3 linked regions of the Caballeronia sp. LZ062 genome follow. The protein of the gene in region 1 interacts with the protein of each later gene in a pairwise test. Links are inferred from orthologs where the notes say so. Each region holds a gene or a part of one and is shown in the gene's direction. Other genes may lie near its edges.

The links. Proteins that work in one complex are often made in the same cells at the same time.
Region 2: the proteins of ftsZ (region 1) and rlmN interact in binary tests that used the Escherichia coli proteins (3 or more experiments, as listed by UniProt). The link is inferred for Caballeronia sp. LZ062 from one-to-one orthologs.
Region 3: the proteins of ftsZ (region 1) and P9239_RS17570 interact in binary tests that used the Escherichia coli proteins (3 or more experiments, as listed by UniProt). The link is inferred for Caballeronia sp. LZ062 from one-to-one orthologs.

What each region holds. Positions count from the first base shown.
Region 1 is NZ_JARTWB010000002.1:106,306-111,624, forward strand. Bases 898-3,820 are described here. They hold ftsZ (cell division protein FtsZ), read left to right. Parts: upstream 898-1,722; coding sequence 1,723-2,919; downstream 2,920-3,820. Other genes in these bases: ftsA (cell division protein FtsA), read left to right, coding at 898-1,579; P9239_RS06550 (peroxiredoxin), read left to right, coding at 3,184-3,687. Also shown: P9239_RS06535 (cell division protein FtsQ/DivIB), read left to right, coding at 1-320; more of ftsA, read left to right, coding at 347-897; lpxC (UDP-3-O-acyl-N-acetylglucosamine deacetylase), read left to right, coding at 3,954-4,871; P9239_RS06560 (DUF721 domain-containing protein), read right to left, coding at 4,921-5,319. UniProt on the Escherichia coli protein: Essential cell division protein that forms a contractile ring structure (Z ring) at the future cell division site. The regulation of the ring assembly controls the timing and the location of cell division.
Region 2 is NZ_JARTWB010000002.1:972,104-977,293, forward strand. Bases 1,671-4,464 are described here. They hold rlmN (23S rRNA (adenine(2503)-C(2))-methyltransferase RlmN), read left to right. Parts: upstream 1,671-2,393; coding sequence 2,394-3,536; downstream 3,537-4,464. Other genes in these bases: ndk (nucleoside-diphosphate kinase), read left to right, coding at 1,813-2,238; P9239_RS10655 (RodZ domain-containing protein), read left to right, coding at 3,731-4,464. Also shown: 23S rRNA (uracil(1939)-C(5))-methyltransferase RlmD, read left to right, coding at 1-710; P9239_RS10640 (Bax inhibitor-1/YccA family protein), read right to left, coding at 787-1,485; more of P9239_RS10655, read left to right, coding at 4,465-4,837; ispG (flavodoxin-dependent (E)-4-hydroxy-3-methylbut-2-enyl-diphosphate synthase), read left to right, coding at 4,981-5,190.
Region 3 is NZ_JARTWB010000002.1:2,458,682-2,464,068, forward strand. What follows is about bases 1,671-4,661. They hold P9239_RS17570 (rod shape-determining protein), read left to right. Parts: upstream 1,671-2,639; coding sequence 2,640-3,683; downstream 3,684-4,661. Other genes in these bases: gatA (Asp-tRNA(Asn)/Glu-tRNA(Gln) amidotransferase subunit GatA), read right to left, coding at 1,671-1,880; gatC (Asp-tRNA(Asn)/Glu-tRNA(Gln) amidotransferase subunit GatC), read right to left, coding at 1,962-2,261; mreC (rod shape-determining protein MreC), read left to right, coding at 3,875-4,661. Also shown: Asp-tRNA(Asn)/Glu-tRNA(Gln) amidotransferase subunit GatB, read right to left, coding at 1-387; more of gatA, read right to left, coding at 390-1,670; more of mreC, read left to right, coding at 4,662-4,975; rod shape-determining protein MreD, read left to right, coding at 4,972-5,387. UniProt on the Escherichia coli protein: Forms membrane-associated dynamic filaments that are essential for cell shape determination. Acts by regulating cell wall synthesis and cell elongation, and thus cell shape.

The sequences.
Region 1 (5,319 bases):
CGGCGAAGGAAGTGGTCGCGCGGTATCGCGACTTCCAGAAATGGTTTGCGCCGCTCGACGCGCAGCCGGAGGAAGTCACGCTCTCGCCGCGTTTCGCGTGGACCGTGAAGCTCTCGAACGGCACGCAGATCGAACTGGGCCGCGAGCGCAATCAGGACACGCTGTATGACCGCTGCAAGCGTTTCGTCGCGTCGTGGGCATCGGTGACGGGGCGGTGGGGCAAGGAGATCGAATATGCGGATTTGAGGTACCCCAACGGCTTCGCGATACGCGCCGCCGGCATGCGCTTCATCAACGACACCGACAAGGCCAAGAAGTAAGCAGACATCACAGGCATGAGCACGCTATGAGCAAAGACTACAAAGACCTGCTGGTTTCCCTCGACATCGGAACGTCGAAGGTGGTCGCGATCGTCGCCGAACTGAAGGGCGAAGGCCACTACGAGGTGATCGGACTCGGTCAGAGCGACTCGAAGGGGTTGAAGAAAGGCGTCGTGGTCAACATCGAGGCAACGGTGCAATCCATTCAGCGCGCGCTTGAAGAAGCCGAGCTGATGGCGGACTGCAAGATCACGAACGTCTTCACCGGCATCGCGGGCAGCCACATTCGCAGCTTCAATTCGAGCGGCATGGTCGCGATCAAGGACAAGGAAGTCACGCAGACGGACGTCGCTCGCGTGATCGAAACGGCCAAGGCGATCAACATTCCGACCGATCAGCAGGTGCTGCACATCCTGACGCAGGAATTCATCATCGACGGTCAGGAAGACGTGCGCGAGCCGATCGGCATGAGCGGCATTCGCCTCGAAGTGAAGGTGCATATCGTCACGGGCGCGGTGAGCGCGGCGCAAAACATCGTGAAGTGCGTGCGCCGCTGCGGGCTCGAAGTGAATGACCTCATCCTGCAGCCGCTTGCGTCGTCGCTCGCGGTGCTGACCGAGGACGAAAAGGAACTGGGCGTCGTGCTCGTCGATATCGGCGGCGGCACCACCGACATCGCCATTTTCAGCGAAGGCGCGATTCGTCATACGGCGGTGATTCCGATCGCGGGCGATCAGATCACGAGCGACGTCGCGATGGCGCTGCGCACGCCGACGCCCGACGCGGAAGACATCAAGGTGACGTACGGCATCGCCAAGCAGGCGCTCGCGGACCCCGACGAGATGATCGAAGTGCCGGGTCTCGGCGAACGCGGTCCGCGCACGCTGTCGCGTCAGGCGCTGGCCGCGGTGGTCGAGCCGCGCGTCGAAGAGCTGTTCTCGCTCGTGCAGCAGGTCGTGCGCGAATCCGGCTACGAAGAGCTGCTGTCGAGCGGCGTGGTGCTGACCGGCGGCGCGGCGATGATGCCCGGCATGGTCGAACTCGGCGAAGACATCTTTCTGAAACCGGTGCGCATCGGCGTGCCGGAGTACGCAGGCGGTCTCGCGGACGTCGTGCGCAACCCGCGCTATTCGACCGCCATGGGCCTGCTCGCCGAAGGACGCTCGCAGCGTATGCGCGGACGCAAGGTCGCAGTGCAGAACGGATCGATGGGGCAAGTGCTCACACGAATGAAAGACTGGTTCCTCGGAAACTTCTGAAGCTTGCGCGGAACAGAGCAGTACGAAACAAACGTATTTAAGTAATGAATATAATTCGCGCCGGTACCGGCGGCTAGCGCGCGGCGAGAGGTTGCCCGATCTCTCTCCGGATAACGCCGATCTTCATTCTTGACGGAGGCAACATGGATTTCGAAATGCTGGAAACGGAAACCAACGGAACGATCATCAAGGTGGTCGGAGTTGGTGGTGCGGGCGGCAATGCCGTTCAGCACATGATCAACCGGGGTGTGCAGGGCGTCGATTTCATCGTGATGAACACCGACGCACAGGCGCTCGCACGTTCGCGCGCGCCGCACGTGTTGCAGCTGGGCATGACCGGCCTGGGCGCAGGCGCCAAGCCGGAGAAGGGCAAGGAAGCGGCTGAAGATGCGCGCGAGCGTATCGCCGATGCACTGCGCGGCGCGCACATGGTGTTCATCACCGCGGGCATGGGCGGCGGCACGGGCACGGGCGCTGCGCCCGTGGTCGCGCAGATCGCGAAGGAAATGGGCATTCTGACGGTCGGCGTCGTGAGCAAGCCGTTCGAATTCGAAGGCGGCCGCCGTATGCGCGTGGCGGAAGCCGGCTCGCAGCAACTGGAGGATCACGTCGATTCGCTGATCGTCGTGTTGAACGACAAGCTCTTCGAGGTGATGGGCGACGACGCCGAGATGGACAAGTGCTTCCAGTGCGCAGATGACGTGCTGAACAACGCTGTCGCGGGCATTGCGGAAATCATCAACGTCGATGGTCTCGTGAACGTCGACTTCGAAGACGTGAAGACCGTGATGGGCGAGCAGGGCAAGGCGATGATGGGCACGGCGACCGTCGCCGGCGTCGATCGCGCGCGTCTCGCGGCTGAACAGGCGGTGGCGAGCCCGCTGCTCGAAGGCGTCGATCTGTCGGGTGCGCGTGGCGTGCTGGTCAACATCACGTCGAGCCGTTCGCTGCGTCTCTCCGAAACGCGCGAAGTGATGAACACCATCAAGAGCTACGCCGCTGACGACGCAACCGTGATCTTTGGCGCGGTGTACGACGACGCAATGGGCGACGCCCTGCGCGTGACGGTGGTCGCAACGGGCCTCGGCCGCGCGGCGAAGAAGCAGCAGCAAGCGCCGATGACGCTCCTGCGCACGGGCACAGACAATCAGCCGGTCGCGCACGCGTCGCACAACACGTATGCGCCGCAGCACGGTCAGGCAACGGATTACGGTTCGCTGGACACGCCGGCTGTGTGGCGTTCGTCGCGCGAAACGGCGGCATCGCACGTGCAGGCATTGCAGGAAAAGGGCGTCGATACGTACGACATCCCGGCGTTCCTGCGCAAGCAAGCGGACTGAAGTCGCGCTGTGCTCGTTGCTCGCTAGTTAGCAAGAGCAATGCAGCCACCGCAGGCACGCGCCCGGCGTGAGCCGGCGACGCAGGTTTCGCGTGGGGCGACTGTCCAAGGCCGCGTCAGCATCAGACGCCAGGCCGTGGCCAGCCGACCTCCACGAATTTGCCGACGAGCAAATGAAGCCTGAATCGTCGAGGAATGCGAGGCAAGAACTGCGGGACGATGTAATCGCAAGGATGTTCGAGCACTGACGAGGGAAGGATCGAGCATGATCGAAGTGGGTGAAACGTTGCCTGATGTGCGTCTCTTCGAGTTCATCGAAGTGGCGAGCGAGGGCTGTGCCGTGGGACCGAACGGGTTCGCGGTGCGCGAGCGGACGGCCGGCAAGCGCGTGGTGATCTTCGGATTGCCGGGCGCATTCACGCCGACGTGTTCCGCCAGACACGTGCCGGGTTATGTCGAGGCGGCGGATGAATTCCGGGCCGCCGGCATCGACGAAATCTGGTGCGTTTCCGTCAACGACGCGTTCGTCATGAACGCGTGGGGACGCGATCTCCAAGCCGCGGGCAAGGTGAGGATGATGGCGGACGGCAGTGCGCGTTTCACTCAGGCACTCGGACTGGATCAGGATTTATCCGAGCGTGGCATGGGAATCCGTTCTCAGCGTTACGCGATGGTGGTCGACAATGGCGTGGTCAAGACGCTCGCTGTCGAAGCGCCCGGAAAGTTCGAAGTCAGCGACGCTCGCAGCATCCTGGCGACGTTGAGCTGAGTGCACCGGCGTCGCGTTGTCTTTGCGCAACGCTTGAAGACGCCCTCGCATTCGGCGGCAACTTGGGGCCGATGACCGGAAATGCCTCCATTCCGGCCATCGGCCCGTTCTACTTGACTGTCCCTGCGTCGCGGCGTAACACGGGGAAACAGTTGATACCACTTCGTTTGGGACGGCTCACTCCGAATGGAGTATACTTCGATCTATTAGAATTCAATGAACGATTAATTCTCTTTATTGGGAATTGCTATCGGAAAAAAAAAATTATGTTGAAGCAGCGAACAATCAAGACCGTCGTCAAAACCGTGGGAATCGGGCTTCATTCCGGCCGCAAGGTCGATCTGACGCTGCGCCCGGCACCGGTTGGAACGGGCATCGTGTTTTCTCGTATCGACCTGCCGCAGCCGGTCGACATTCCCGCGTCCGCCATGGCAATCGGCGATACGCGGCTCGCGTCCGTGCTGCAGAAGGACGGCGCGCGCGTGTCGACTATCGAGCACCTTATGTCGGCGTGCGCGGGCCTGGGCATCGACAATCTGTACGTCGATGTGACCGCCGAGGAAATTCCGATCATGGACGGCAGCGCGTCTTCGTTCGTGTTTCTCATTCAGTCGGCGGGTATCGAAGAGCAGAACGCGCCGAAGAAATTCATCAAGGTGAAGAAGCCTGTCGAAGTGCGCGATGGCGATAAATTCGCGCGTCTCGAACCGTATTTCGGCTTCAAACTGAGCTTTACCATCGATTTCCGCCATCCCGCCGTCGATAAAACCGGGCAGGCGCTGGAAGTCGATTTCGCGACCACGTCGTATGTGCGCGAGATTGCGCGCGCTCGCACGTTCGGTTTCGCGCATGAAGTGGAAATGATGCGCGAGCTGGGTCTCGCGCGCGGTGGCAGCATGGACAACGCCATCGTGCTCGACGAGTACCGCATCCTGAACAACGACGGGCTGCGCTACGACGACGAGTTCGTGAAGCACAAGATGCTAGACGCGATCGGCGATCTGTACGTCGTGGGTCATCCGCTGCTCGCGTCGTACACCGCGTACAAGGGTGGTCACGCGATGAACAACATGCTGCTGCGCGAACTGCTCGCGAACGAAGAGGCGTTTGAAATCGTCACGTTCGAGGACACGCAGAAAGCGCCGCGCGGTTTCGCGTTCGATACGCAGACGGCGTTTGCCTGATCATCGGCAAACAGCAGGACGGAAAGGTGAGCGGCAGCGAAAGCGCCGCTCATTTTTTTTGCCCGCGCCCCTGGTGACGCGCCGCCATGCGCGCGAGCGCTTCCCGTAGCGGCGAAGGCGCGAGCGTCTCGGCGAGGTCGTGCAGCGCGGACGCGCCCGCCGCGGACATGCGCGCTTGCTTCGGCGGCGGCGCTTCCTTCATCGCTTGCGGACGCACGCGGATTTTCAGCGAATTCACCGCCCAGCCGCGCTGCTGGAGATCGGACAAGAGACGCGGCTCGATGTGCCGCAAGCGCGCGGCCAGCGCGTTGTGCGCGGCAAACAGCGCGAGCACGCCATCCTTGATGAAACCGGGCTCCACGTTCGCCGCCAGATAGTCGGGCAAGAGCGCGGTGAGATCGCGCTGCAACGCCGCGACTTGCTCGACGCCCCCGCGCAGCGCGCGAAA
Region 2 (5,190 bases), 870 kb from region 1 along the record:
CAGAAGCCGACGAAGCCCTGCTGCGCACGTTCGCCGACGAGCACGGCGTTCAGTTTTGGCTGCAGCCGAAGGGCCCGGACACCGTCTATCCGTTCTATCCGCTCGACCGCGAACTGGCTTACACGCTGCCGGAGTTCAACGTCCGCATGCCGTTCAAGCCGACCGACTTCACGCAGGTCAATCATCAGATCAACCGTGTGCTCGTGTCGCGCGCGTTGAGCCTGCTGGCGCCGGCGCGCACCGATCGCGTGCTCGATCTGTTCTGCGGCATCGGCAATTTCACGCTGCCGCTCGCGCGCGTGTCGCGGGAAGTGGTCGGCATCGAGGGCAGCGAGGCGCTGACGGCTCGCGCCCTCGAAAACGCGAAGGCGAACGGCGCCGATGGGCACACGTCGTTCGCGTGCCGGAATCTGTTCGAAGTCACCGCTGACGACATTCGGGCGCTCGGCCGCTTCGACAAGTTCCTGATCGATCCGCCGCGCGAAGGCGCGCTCGCGGTGTCGAAGGCGCTCGCGGACATCGCGCAAAGCGGCGACGACGCGATTCTGCCGAAGCGCATCGTCTACGTGTCCTGCAATCCGGCGACGCTCGCGCGCGATGCCGGCCTGCTCGTGCACGAGGCCGGCTACCGGATGAAGGGCGCGGGCGTCGTGAACATGTTCCCGCATACATCGCACGTCGAATCGATTGCGCTGTTCGAGCGCGACTGACGCGTCGCGCGTTTCAGCAGGCAAAAAAAACCGGCCCGAAGGCCGGTTTTTTTTGTCTCAGCGAAGCGTTCCGCGATCAGTTGCGGTTGCCGCCGAAGATGCCGAGCAGCGCCAGCAGGTTCGTGAAGACGTTGTACAGATCGAGGTAGATGGCGAGCGTCGCGCTGATGTAATTCGTCTCGCCGCCGTTCACGACGCGCTGCACGTCGAACAGCATGTACGCGGAGAAAATCACGATGGCGAGCACGGAGATCGTCATCATCAGCGCCGGCAGTTGCAAGAAGATGTTCGCGAATGCGGCGAGCAGGATGACGATCACGCCCATGAACAGGAACTTGCCGAGGCCCGAGAAATCACGCTTGCTGACGGTCGCGATGGTCGCCATGGCCGCGAAGATCACGCCCGTGCCGCCGAACGCCATCATGATGAGCTGCGGCCCGTTCGAGAAGCCGAGTATGAAACTCAGCAGACGCGAGAGCATTAGGCCCATGAAGAACGTGAAGCCGAGCAGGACGACCACGCCCATGCCGCTGTTCTTCGTCTTTTCGATCGCGAACATGAAGCCGAACGCGATGGCGAGGAAGGCGATGAAGCTCATCGCCGGGCTCGTGGCGGCGAACAGCGAAAAGCCTGTCGCGACCCCGATGTACGCGCCGAGCACTGTCGGCACCATGGAAAGCGCCAGCAGCCAGTAAGTATTGCGCAGCACCTTGTTGCGCACCTCGACCGAGGTGACGGCGCCAGTGCGGCCGAAGCCGTAGGGTGATTCGTTCATGGTTTCTCCTTGCTCCAATTGTCCGTCGTTCAGTTGTACCGCGACATTCTGGTTACATGGGATCGTAACGTCGCTCTCTTAAGCCAAAATTAGTACCGCAATGGTGCACGGCCGATTCCATTGCGATACCGCGTTTTGCTCCAATATGGCCGCGGCGCGCGCAGAATTCAATGCTTGCCCGCTCTATTTCAGAGCCTGTATGCAGCCAGCCTACGCATGCTTTGATCCTTACGGCGTCGTAAGGTTTCAATCGCAATCATACATCGCTTCGTGCTACAATTGTCGATTCGTTTTAATCCGTAAACCGTTCATTTTTTGGAGTTTTTCATGGCGATCGAGCGCACCCTGTCGATTATCAAGCCGGACGCAGTGGCAAAGAACGTTATCGGCCAGATCTACAGCCGTTTCGAGAACGCTGGTCTGAAGATCATCGCGTCGCGCATGGTTCACCTGTCGCGCGCCGACGCGGAGAAGTTCTACGCGGTGCACGCCGCGCGTCCGTTCTTCAAGGACCTCGTGGAGTTCATGGTGTCGGGTCCGGTCATGATCCAGGTGCTGGAAGGCGAAAACGCAATCGCACAGAACCGCGACCTGATGGGCGCCACCGATCCGAAGAAGGCTGACAAGGGTACGATCCGCGCCGATTTCGCCGACAGCATCGACGCGAACGCCGTGCACGGTTCCGACGCTCCGGAAACGGCGCGCCAGGAGATCGCGTTCTTCTTCCCTGAAGTGAACGTCTACTCGCGTTAATTCATGTGTTGGTCGCCGCGCCTGTCAAAGGGCGCGGTCAAACGCGCCTCAGCACAAGAATAGCTGCAAAAAAAGTTGTGAATAAGCAGGAATTTGGCGCGAACGGTCCCGGGCGAATGTCCGGGCTTCGCAATCTGGAAATGGCAGAACTCGACATGACGAGCAGCAGCACCGTCAATCTTCTCGATCTCGACGCCGCCGGGCTGGTCGCTTACTGCGGTAGCCTCGGCGAAAAGCCGTTTCGCGCCAAGCAATTGCAACGCTGGATCCATCAATTCGGTGCCGACGACTTCGACGGCATGACGGATCTCGCGAAATCGCTGCGCGAAAAACTCAAGGGCCGCGCCACGCTGGCGATGCCCGACATCATTCGCGACCACGTTTCCGCCGACGGCACGCGCAAGTGGCTGATCGACGTCGGCAACGGCAACGCGGTCGAAACCGTGTTCATCCCCGAAGAGACGCGCGGCACGCTTTGCGTGTCGTCGCAGGCGGGTTGTGCGGTCAACTGCCGGTTTTGCTCCACCGGCAAGCAAGGCTTTTCCCGCAATTTGACGACCGGCGAGATCATCGGCCAGTTGCGCATGGCGGAGTTTGCGTTGCGCAAGTCGCTCGGCCGCGAAGTCGGCGGGCCGGGCAAGGGCGAGCGCGTCGTCACCAACGTCGTGATGATGGGCATGGGCGAGCCGATGCTCAACTACGACGCCGTCGTGCCGGCGATGCGCCTGATGCTCGACGACAACGCTTACGGCCTGTCGCGCCGCCGCGTCACGCTCTCAACGTCCGGCGTCGTGCCGATGATGGACCGGCTCGCGGCGGATCTCCCCGTGGCGCTCGCGGTGTCGCTGCACGCGCCGAACGATCCGCTGCGCGACATGCTCGTGCCGCTCAACAAGAAGTATCCGTTGCGCGAGCTGATGGCGGCCTGCCAGCGGTATCTGAAGGTCGCGCCGCGCGACTTCATCACGTTCGAGTACTGCATGCTGGACGGCGTGAACGACAGCGAGGCTCACGCCCGCGAATTGCTCGCGGTGACGCGCGACGTGCCGTGCAAGTTCAACCTCATTCCGTTCAATCCGTTCCCGGAATCCGGCCTTACGCGCTCGAAGAACGAGCAAATCAAACGGTTCGCGCAGGTGCTGATCGACGCGGGCGTCGTCACGACGGTGCGCAAGACGCGCGGCGACGACATCGACGCGGCATGTGGTCAGCTCGCCGGTGCGGTGCAGGATCGCACGCGGCTCGCCGAGCGCACGAACCGCTCAGGAAGCAAGGTGATCGAGGTGCGCGCGGTCTGACGGGATCGCGGCTGCCCGGGCGTCGACATGGCGCGACGGCCGCGATCAGGCAGCGACCATGAAGCGAACGCCGCGCGAAGGCGAACATTTTGTTATAAAGCGGTCTGCAACGGCGCCAGGGTTGTATCGTTCAGTGCTTTGGAAACTGACGGCGCAGCAGCGCAATATAAAAGAATCGATGCGAGGAATTTGGGATGAGTGAGCCGCAACACCCGACGCCTTTCGGCAGTCATACCGACGAAATGTCCGGCGATCAGCATGATGCCCGGACGCGAGTCGGAGGGGCGGCATCGCGCGAAAGCCAGCCGGTGACGCTGGACTCGCTGCAGGCAGTCGGCGCGCGTCTCGCGCAGCTCCGAAGCGCGAAAGCATGGTCGATCGACGACGTTTCGGCCCGGCTCAAGGTGTCGCCGCAGAAGCTTGCCGCGCTCGAAGAGGGCGATATCAGTCAATTGCCCGACCGGACGTTCGCCGCGGGCATCGTGCGCAGCTACGCCAAAATCCTTGGTGCCGACCCGGCGCCGTTCACGCAGGCGTTCCGCCGCGATGGCATGCCGGTCGAGCACAATCTGAAGGTGCCGGCCTCGTCCGGCGCGGGATTGCCGCGCGGCCGTGTGTCCGTGCCGCTCGGTAATTCGTCGGGTCGCAAGCGTTCGTGGCTGTGGGGCGTTCTGGCAATCGTCGCGGTGCTGGCAGTGCTCGTGATGTGGCACACCGGTGGCGATTCGTCGGCATGGCTCGCGCGGATCAAGTCGAGCACGGGCGCGGGAGTCGCCGCGACGTCGGGCGACAAGCCCGCGGCGTCGCAAGTCGCGACGCCCGACGAAGCCGCCGCCGCGAATACCGGCGAGGCGTCGCTGCCCGAAGTGGCGGCCGCGCCCGGCGAGCAGCCGATGCCGCGTCCGCTCGGCACGAACGCGCTGCCGGCGTCGTCCTCGACGATCACGGCGGTGCAGGCTGCAAGCGCTCCCGCAACGACCGCACCGGCGCCGAAGGCAGCATCGGCGGCTGCGGCTGCGGCTTCGGCGGCGACGGTCGCAAGCACCGGCAAGGGCGCGAACGCCGTCGAACTGAAAGTGAAGGAAGATAGCTGGTTCAGCGTGCGCGGCAAGGACGGCAAGGAAGTGTTCTCCGGCCTCGTGCGTGCGGGCAGCACACAGCGTGTTCAAGGCGAGGCGCCGTTCAAGGTGACCGTCGGAAACGCGCGAGGCGTCGAATCGCTGTCGGTGGACGACGAGCCCGTCGACGCCAAGAAGTATTCTTCCGCTCGCGGAAACGTCGCGCGCTTCTCGCTGCCGTAAGGAAATCATGCGGGCGGCTTGAGGCCCCGCGCGACGCGCGGACAAGTCAGGGGCGTCTCGGTATTGGCCGTGACGCCCGTTCGAGGTTCCATTCAAGCAACTTCCGCTGCCTTGCAGCGCCCCGGTTGCCATAGGGTTTTTCGATGCAATCCGAAGCTCAATCCCTGATCAGCAGCAAAGTGTGTTCGACCGAGCCGGTCTTCGGCGGTCCGTTGCCGCGCCGTTCGTCCCATGCAGTGGACGTGCGCTGGGGCGGCCAGCTCGTGACCATCGGCGGCGACGCGCCCGTTCGCGTCCAGTCGATGACCAACACCGATACGGCCGACGCCATCGGCACCGCGATCCAGATCAAG
Region 3 (5,387 bases), 2.4 Mb from region 1 along the record:
CGCGCGCGTCAGATTGACGGTCTTTTCGTATGCTTCCTTGCCGGCCTTTTCATTGGCGGGCACGTGGATGGTGATCTGTCCGCCCTGCACGACCGGAATCTCGTACTGGCTGATCTGATAGCCCTTCGGCAGGTCCGGATAGAAGTAGTTCTTGCGCGCGAAGATGCTGCGCGGCGCGATGTGCGCGCCGATGGCGAGCCCGAAGCGGATCGCGCGCTCGACGGCGCCGCGGTTCATGACCGGCAGCACGCCCGGCAGCGCGAGATCGACGGGACTTGCCTGCGTGTTCGGCGCCGCGCCGAATTGCGTGGGCGCGCCCGAGAAAATCTTGGAGACGGTGGAAAGCTGCGCGTGCGTTTCCAGACCGATGACGACTTCCCACTGCATGTTCACACTCCCGATGCCGATGGTGCCTTGCGGTGCCAGTCGGTCGCGCGCTGAAACGCGTCGGCGACCTGGAGCATCCGGGCTTCGTTGAAATAGTTGCCGACGATCTGCAGACCGACCGGACGATTCGCATTCGCGCCCGCGCCGAAGCCGCACGGCACGCTCATGCCCGGCAGGCCCGCGAGGCTCACGGAGAGCGTGTAGATGTCGGCGAGGTACATCTGCACGGGATCGTCGGTCTTCTCGCCGAGATTCCACGCCACCGACGGCGCAACCGGCCCCATGATCACGTCGCACTGCCTGAACGCTTCCTGAAAGTCTCGCGCGATGATGCGGCGAATCTTCTGCGCCTGCAGGTAGTACGCGTCGTAATAGCCGTGCGACAACACATACGCGCCGACCAGAATCCGGCGCTTCACTTCCGGCCCGAAGCCTTCGGCGCGCGACTTCTTGTACATGTCGAGCAGGTCCTTGTACTCCGCCGCGCGATGCCCGTAGCGCACGCCGTCGAAGCGCGACAGATTGGACGAAGCCTCCGCCGGCGCGATGATGTAGTACACGGGAATCGAAAGCTCGGTCTTCGGCAGCGACACTTCGACGAGCGTGGCGCCGAGCGCTTCGTATTGCTTCAGCGCCGCGTCGATAGCGGCGCGCACGTCGTCGGCCAAGCCCGCGCCGAAGTACTCCTTCGGCATGCCGATGCGCAGGCCTTTCAAAGGCTTGTCCGCATCTTCGCTCCAGTTCTTGCCGAGATAGCGCGTGTAATCCTCGTTCTCGCGTTGCAGGCTCGTGGAGTCGCGGTCGTCGAAGCCGCCCATTGCGTTCAGCAGCAGCGCGCAGTCGGCGGCGGTTTGCGCCATCGGGCCGCCCTGATCGAGCGACGACGCGAACGCGATCATGCCGTAACGCGACACGCGCCCATACGTCGGCTTGATGCCGGTGATACCGGTGAACGACGCGGGCTGGCGGATGGAGCCGCCCGTGTCGGTGCCGGTGGCGGCCGGCGCGAGGCGCGCGGCGACAGCCGCCGCCGAACCGCCGGATGAACCGCCCGGCACGGCCTTCACGTCCCACGGGTTCTTCACTGCGCCGAAGTACGAGTTCTCGTTGGACGAGCCCATGGCGAACTCGTCCATGTTCGTCTTGCCGAGACACACCATGCCCGCGCGGTTCAGTCGCTCGACGACGGTGGCATCGAACGGGCTCGCGTAGTTCTCCAGCATGTGGGAGCCGGCCGTCGACGCCCAGCCGCGCGTGACGAACACGTCCTTGTGCGCGATCGGCAGGCCGGCGAGCGGCCCGGCGTTGCCCTGCGCGATGCGCGCGTCGGCGGCTTTCGCCTGTTCCAGCGTCAGTTCCGGATTCACGCCGATGAACGCGTTTAGGTCCTTCGCGGCTTCGATGCGTTGCAGGTACGACTGCGCCAGCTCGACGGCGGAGATTGCCTTCGAGTCGAGCGCGGCGCGCAGTTCGGTCAAGCTTTTCTGATGCATTGCAGTTCCCTGATGAGCGCGGCGCTTCACGCCACGCGCGAGATCATTGTTCCGATGGGCCAATGGGCCGATGCGCGACGCTCACTCGATCACCTTCGGCACGAGATAGAGCCCGTCTTGCACGGCCGGCGCGCAACGCTGGAACTCTTCGCGCTCGATCCGCTCAGAAACAGCGTCGTCGCGCAGTCGCAGCGCGACCTCCTCGATGGCATCGATAGGATGCGCGAGCGGCTCGATGCCGGAGGTGTCGACCGCCTGCATCTGCTCGACGAGACCGAAGAAGTCGTTGAGCCGCGCAAGCGTCGGTTCTGCCTCGTGGTCGGGCAGTTCCAGCCGCGCGAGATGCGCAATGCGTTTAACGTCGGTCAGGGTCAATGACATGGGATCACCGGAGAAAAACATGAACAACTCCCACGCCGAAAAGGTTCGCTGTAACAGTCAGTTACGAACCTGGCGGAAAGCCGTCGAAGCGGGGCCGAGGATGGCAAAAAGTGCCGTCCTTTTCCTATAGAAACCCCCAAATTATAAGGTATCATTACACGTTCGACCCACATCCGGATCGACCTGTCAGCGGCTTTCTCCCTGAATCGATGCATCTCGAGAAACGTTTGCGTGGCATGTTCAATTCCGCGGTAGATTTCTGCTCGGATTTGCATTCACGGCGGCCCGTTTCGCCGTCCCGGCAAACCGTTATTTTTTCCGCTGCCGTCCCCGGCGCTCTTAGCGAGGCACGGCTACCCAGCGAGACAGGATTTTTGAATGTTCGGCTTTTTGCGCAGCTATTTTTCCAACGACCTGGCGATTGACCTCGGCACCGCCAACACGCTGATCTACATGCGCGGCAAGGGCATCGTCCTCGACGAGCCGTCAGTCGTCTCCATCCGTCAAGAAGGCGGCCCGAACGGCAAGAAGACCATTCAGGCTGTCGGCAAGGAAGCGAAGCAAATGCTCGGTAAGGTGCCGGGCAACATCGAAGCCATTCGGCCGATGAAGGACGGCGTGATCGCCGACTTCACCGTCACCGAACAGATGATCAAGCAGTTCATCAAGACTGCACACGAATCCCGCATGTTCTCGCCGTCGCCGCGCATCATCATCTGCGTGCCGTGCGGCTCCACTCAAGTCGAGCGCCGCGCCATCAAGGAAGCGGCGCACGGCGCGGGCGCATCGCAGGTGTATCTCATCGAAGAACCCATGGCGGCCGCAATCGGCGCTGGCCTGCCGGTCTCGGAAGCAACGGGTTCGATGGTCGTGGACATCGGCGGCGGCACCACGGAAGTCGGCGTCATCTCGCTCGGCGGCATCGTGTACAAAGGTTCCGTGCGCGTGGGCGGCGACAAGTTCGACGAAGCCATCGTCAATTACATCCGCCGCAACTACGGCATGCTGATCGGCGAACAAACCGCTGAAGCCATCAAGAAGGAAATTGGCTCGGCGTTCCCCGGCTCGGAAGTGAAGGAAATGGAAGTCAAGGGCCGCAACCTGTCCGAAGGCATTCCGCGCAGCTTCACGATTTCGAGCAACGAAATCCTCGAAGCCCTCACTGATCCGCTGAACCAGATCGTTTCGTCCGTGAAGATCGCGCTGGAACAGACGCCGCCGGAACTCGGCGCGGACATCGCCGAGCGCGGCATGATGCTGACGGGCGGCGGCGCGCTCCTGCGCGACCTCGACCGCCTGCTCGCGGAAGAAACCGGGCTGCCGGTGCTCGTCGCCGAAGATCCGCTGACCTGCGTAGTGCGCGGTTCGGGCATGGCGCTCGAGCGCATGGACAAGCTCGGCAGCATCTTCTCTTACGAGTGATCGCCGGCTTCGGCGTCTCGCGTTCGTCTATCGACGCGTCGCCGAAGCGCACGCCAAAGCATGCCGCGTAACGCGACGCGCGCACGGCCCGGCACCCGTCCGGGCCTTTGTCGAAACAGCGTAGGGCAGGTCCCGCCACAAGCGAAACAGCCTGCAGCATCATCCACCCGCTCACGCCCTCGGCGCTGACCATGGAATACAGTCCGCCGCCACTCTTCAAGCAAGGCCCTTCGGCGCTCGCACGCCTCATCTTCTTCGTGGTGCTGGCCATCGCGCTGCTGGTCACGGACGTCCGCTACAACACACTCGAAATCGTGCGCGGCATGCTCGGCGCCGGGCTGTACCCGCTGCAGCGCGCGGCGCTCGTTCCGCGCGACATTTTCATGGGCGCAGCCGATCTCGCCGTCACAAGCGCGACGTTGCGCAGCGAGAACCGCAAGCTCGCCGACAAGAACCTCGAACTGTCCATCAAGGCCGGCGACGCTGCACAACTCAACATCGAGAACGCGCATCTGCGCGCGCTCCTGAACCTGCAATCGCGCGCGACCACGCAGACCACGCCCGCCGAAATCCAGTACGACACGCGCGATCCGTTCACGCAGAAGGTCGTCATCGGCAAGGGCTCACAGCAGGGCATTCAGGACGGCGCGCCTGTCGTGGATGAAGAAGGCGTGATCGGACAAGTCACCCGCGTCTTTCCGCTGCAATCCGAAGTCACGCTGCTGACCGACAAGGATCAGGCCGTGCCGGTGCAGATCGCGCGCACGGGGCTGCGCAGCGTCATCTACGGCACGCCGAAAGGCGATACGCTCGACTTGCGCTTCGTGCCGATCAGCGCGGACGTGCAGGCCGGCGACCAACTCGTGACGAGCGGACTCGACGGCGTGTATCCGCCGGGGCTCGCGGTCGCCGAGGTGCTGCGCGTCGACAAGCAGGCGGACACGGCGTTCGCACGCGTCGTCTGCGTGCCGGTCGCGGCGGTGCGCGGCGCGCGCCAACTTCTCGTGCTTCACTACAACGTCAACGTGCCGCCCAATCCGATCGAAGTCGAAGCGGCCGCTGCGGCCAAGGAAGCGAAGGAAAACAAGGGCAAGAAGAAGTCTGCGCCGAAGGCGGCTGCGGGCGCGAGCGCGCCGGTTGCCGCATCCGCGCCGGCAAGCGCGTCGGCGGCTGTGGCTGCGTCGGCGCCCGCCGCGAAGGCAGCCGCGCCGAAAGCGGCATCGAGCGCATCGGCCAAATCGGGCAAGAAGGCGCACGCGCCGAAACCTGCTTCGTCCGGAGCCGCGCGATGAACCGTCCGCAGTACATCCTTCAGCCGGTCAATCCGTACTTCATCACGTTCAGCCTGGCCGCTGCGTTCCTGCTGAACCTCGTGCCGTGGGGCCGACTCGTCGGCGTGCCGGACTTTGTCGCGCTCGTGCTGCTTTTCTGGAACGTGCAGCAGCCGCGCAAGGTCGGCATGGGCATCGCGTTCCTGCTCGGGCTCTTGATGGACGTTCATAGCGCGAACCTGCTCGGCGAGCACGCGCTCGCGTACACGCTGTTGTCCTACGGCGCGATCACCATTCACCGGCGCGTGCTGTGGATGTCGCTGCCGGTGCAGACGTTCGTCGTCGCTCCGCTGCTGATCGGCGCGCATCTCGTGCCGTTCATCATCCGTCTGATGACCGGCGCGGCGTTCCCCGGCTGGAGCTATCTCACGAA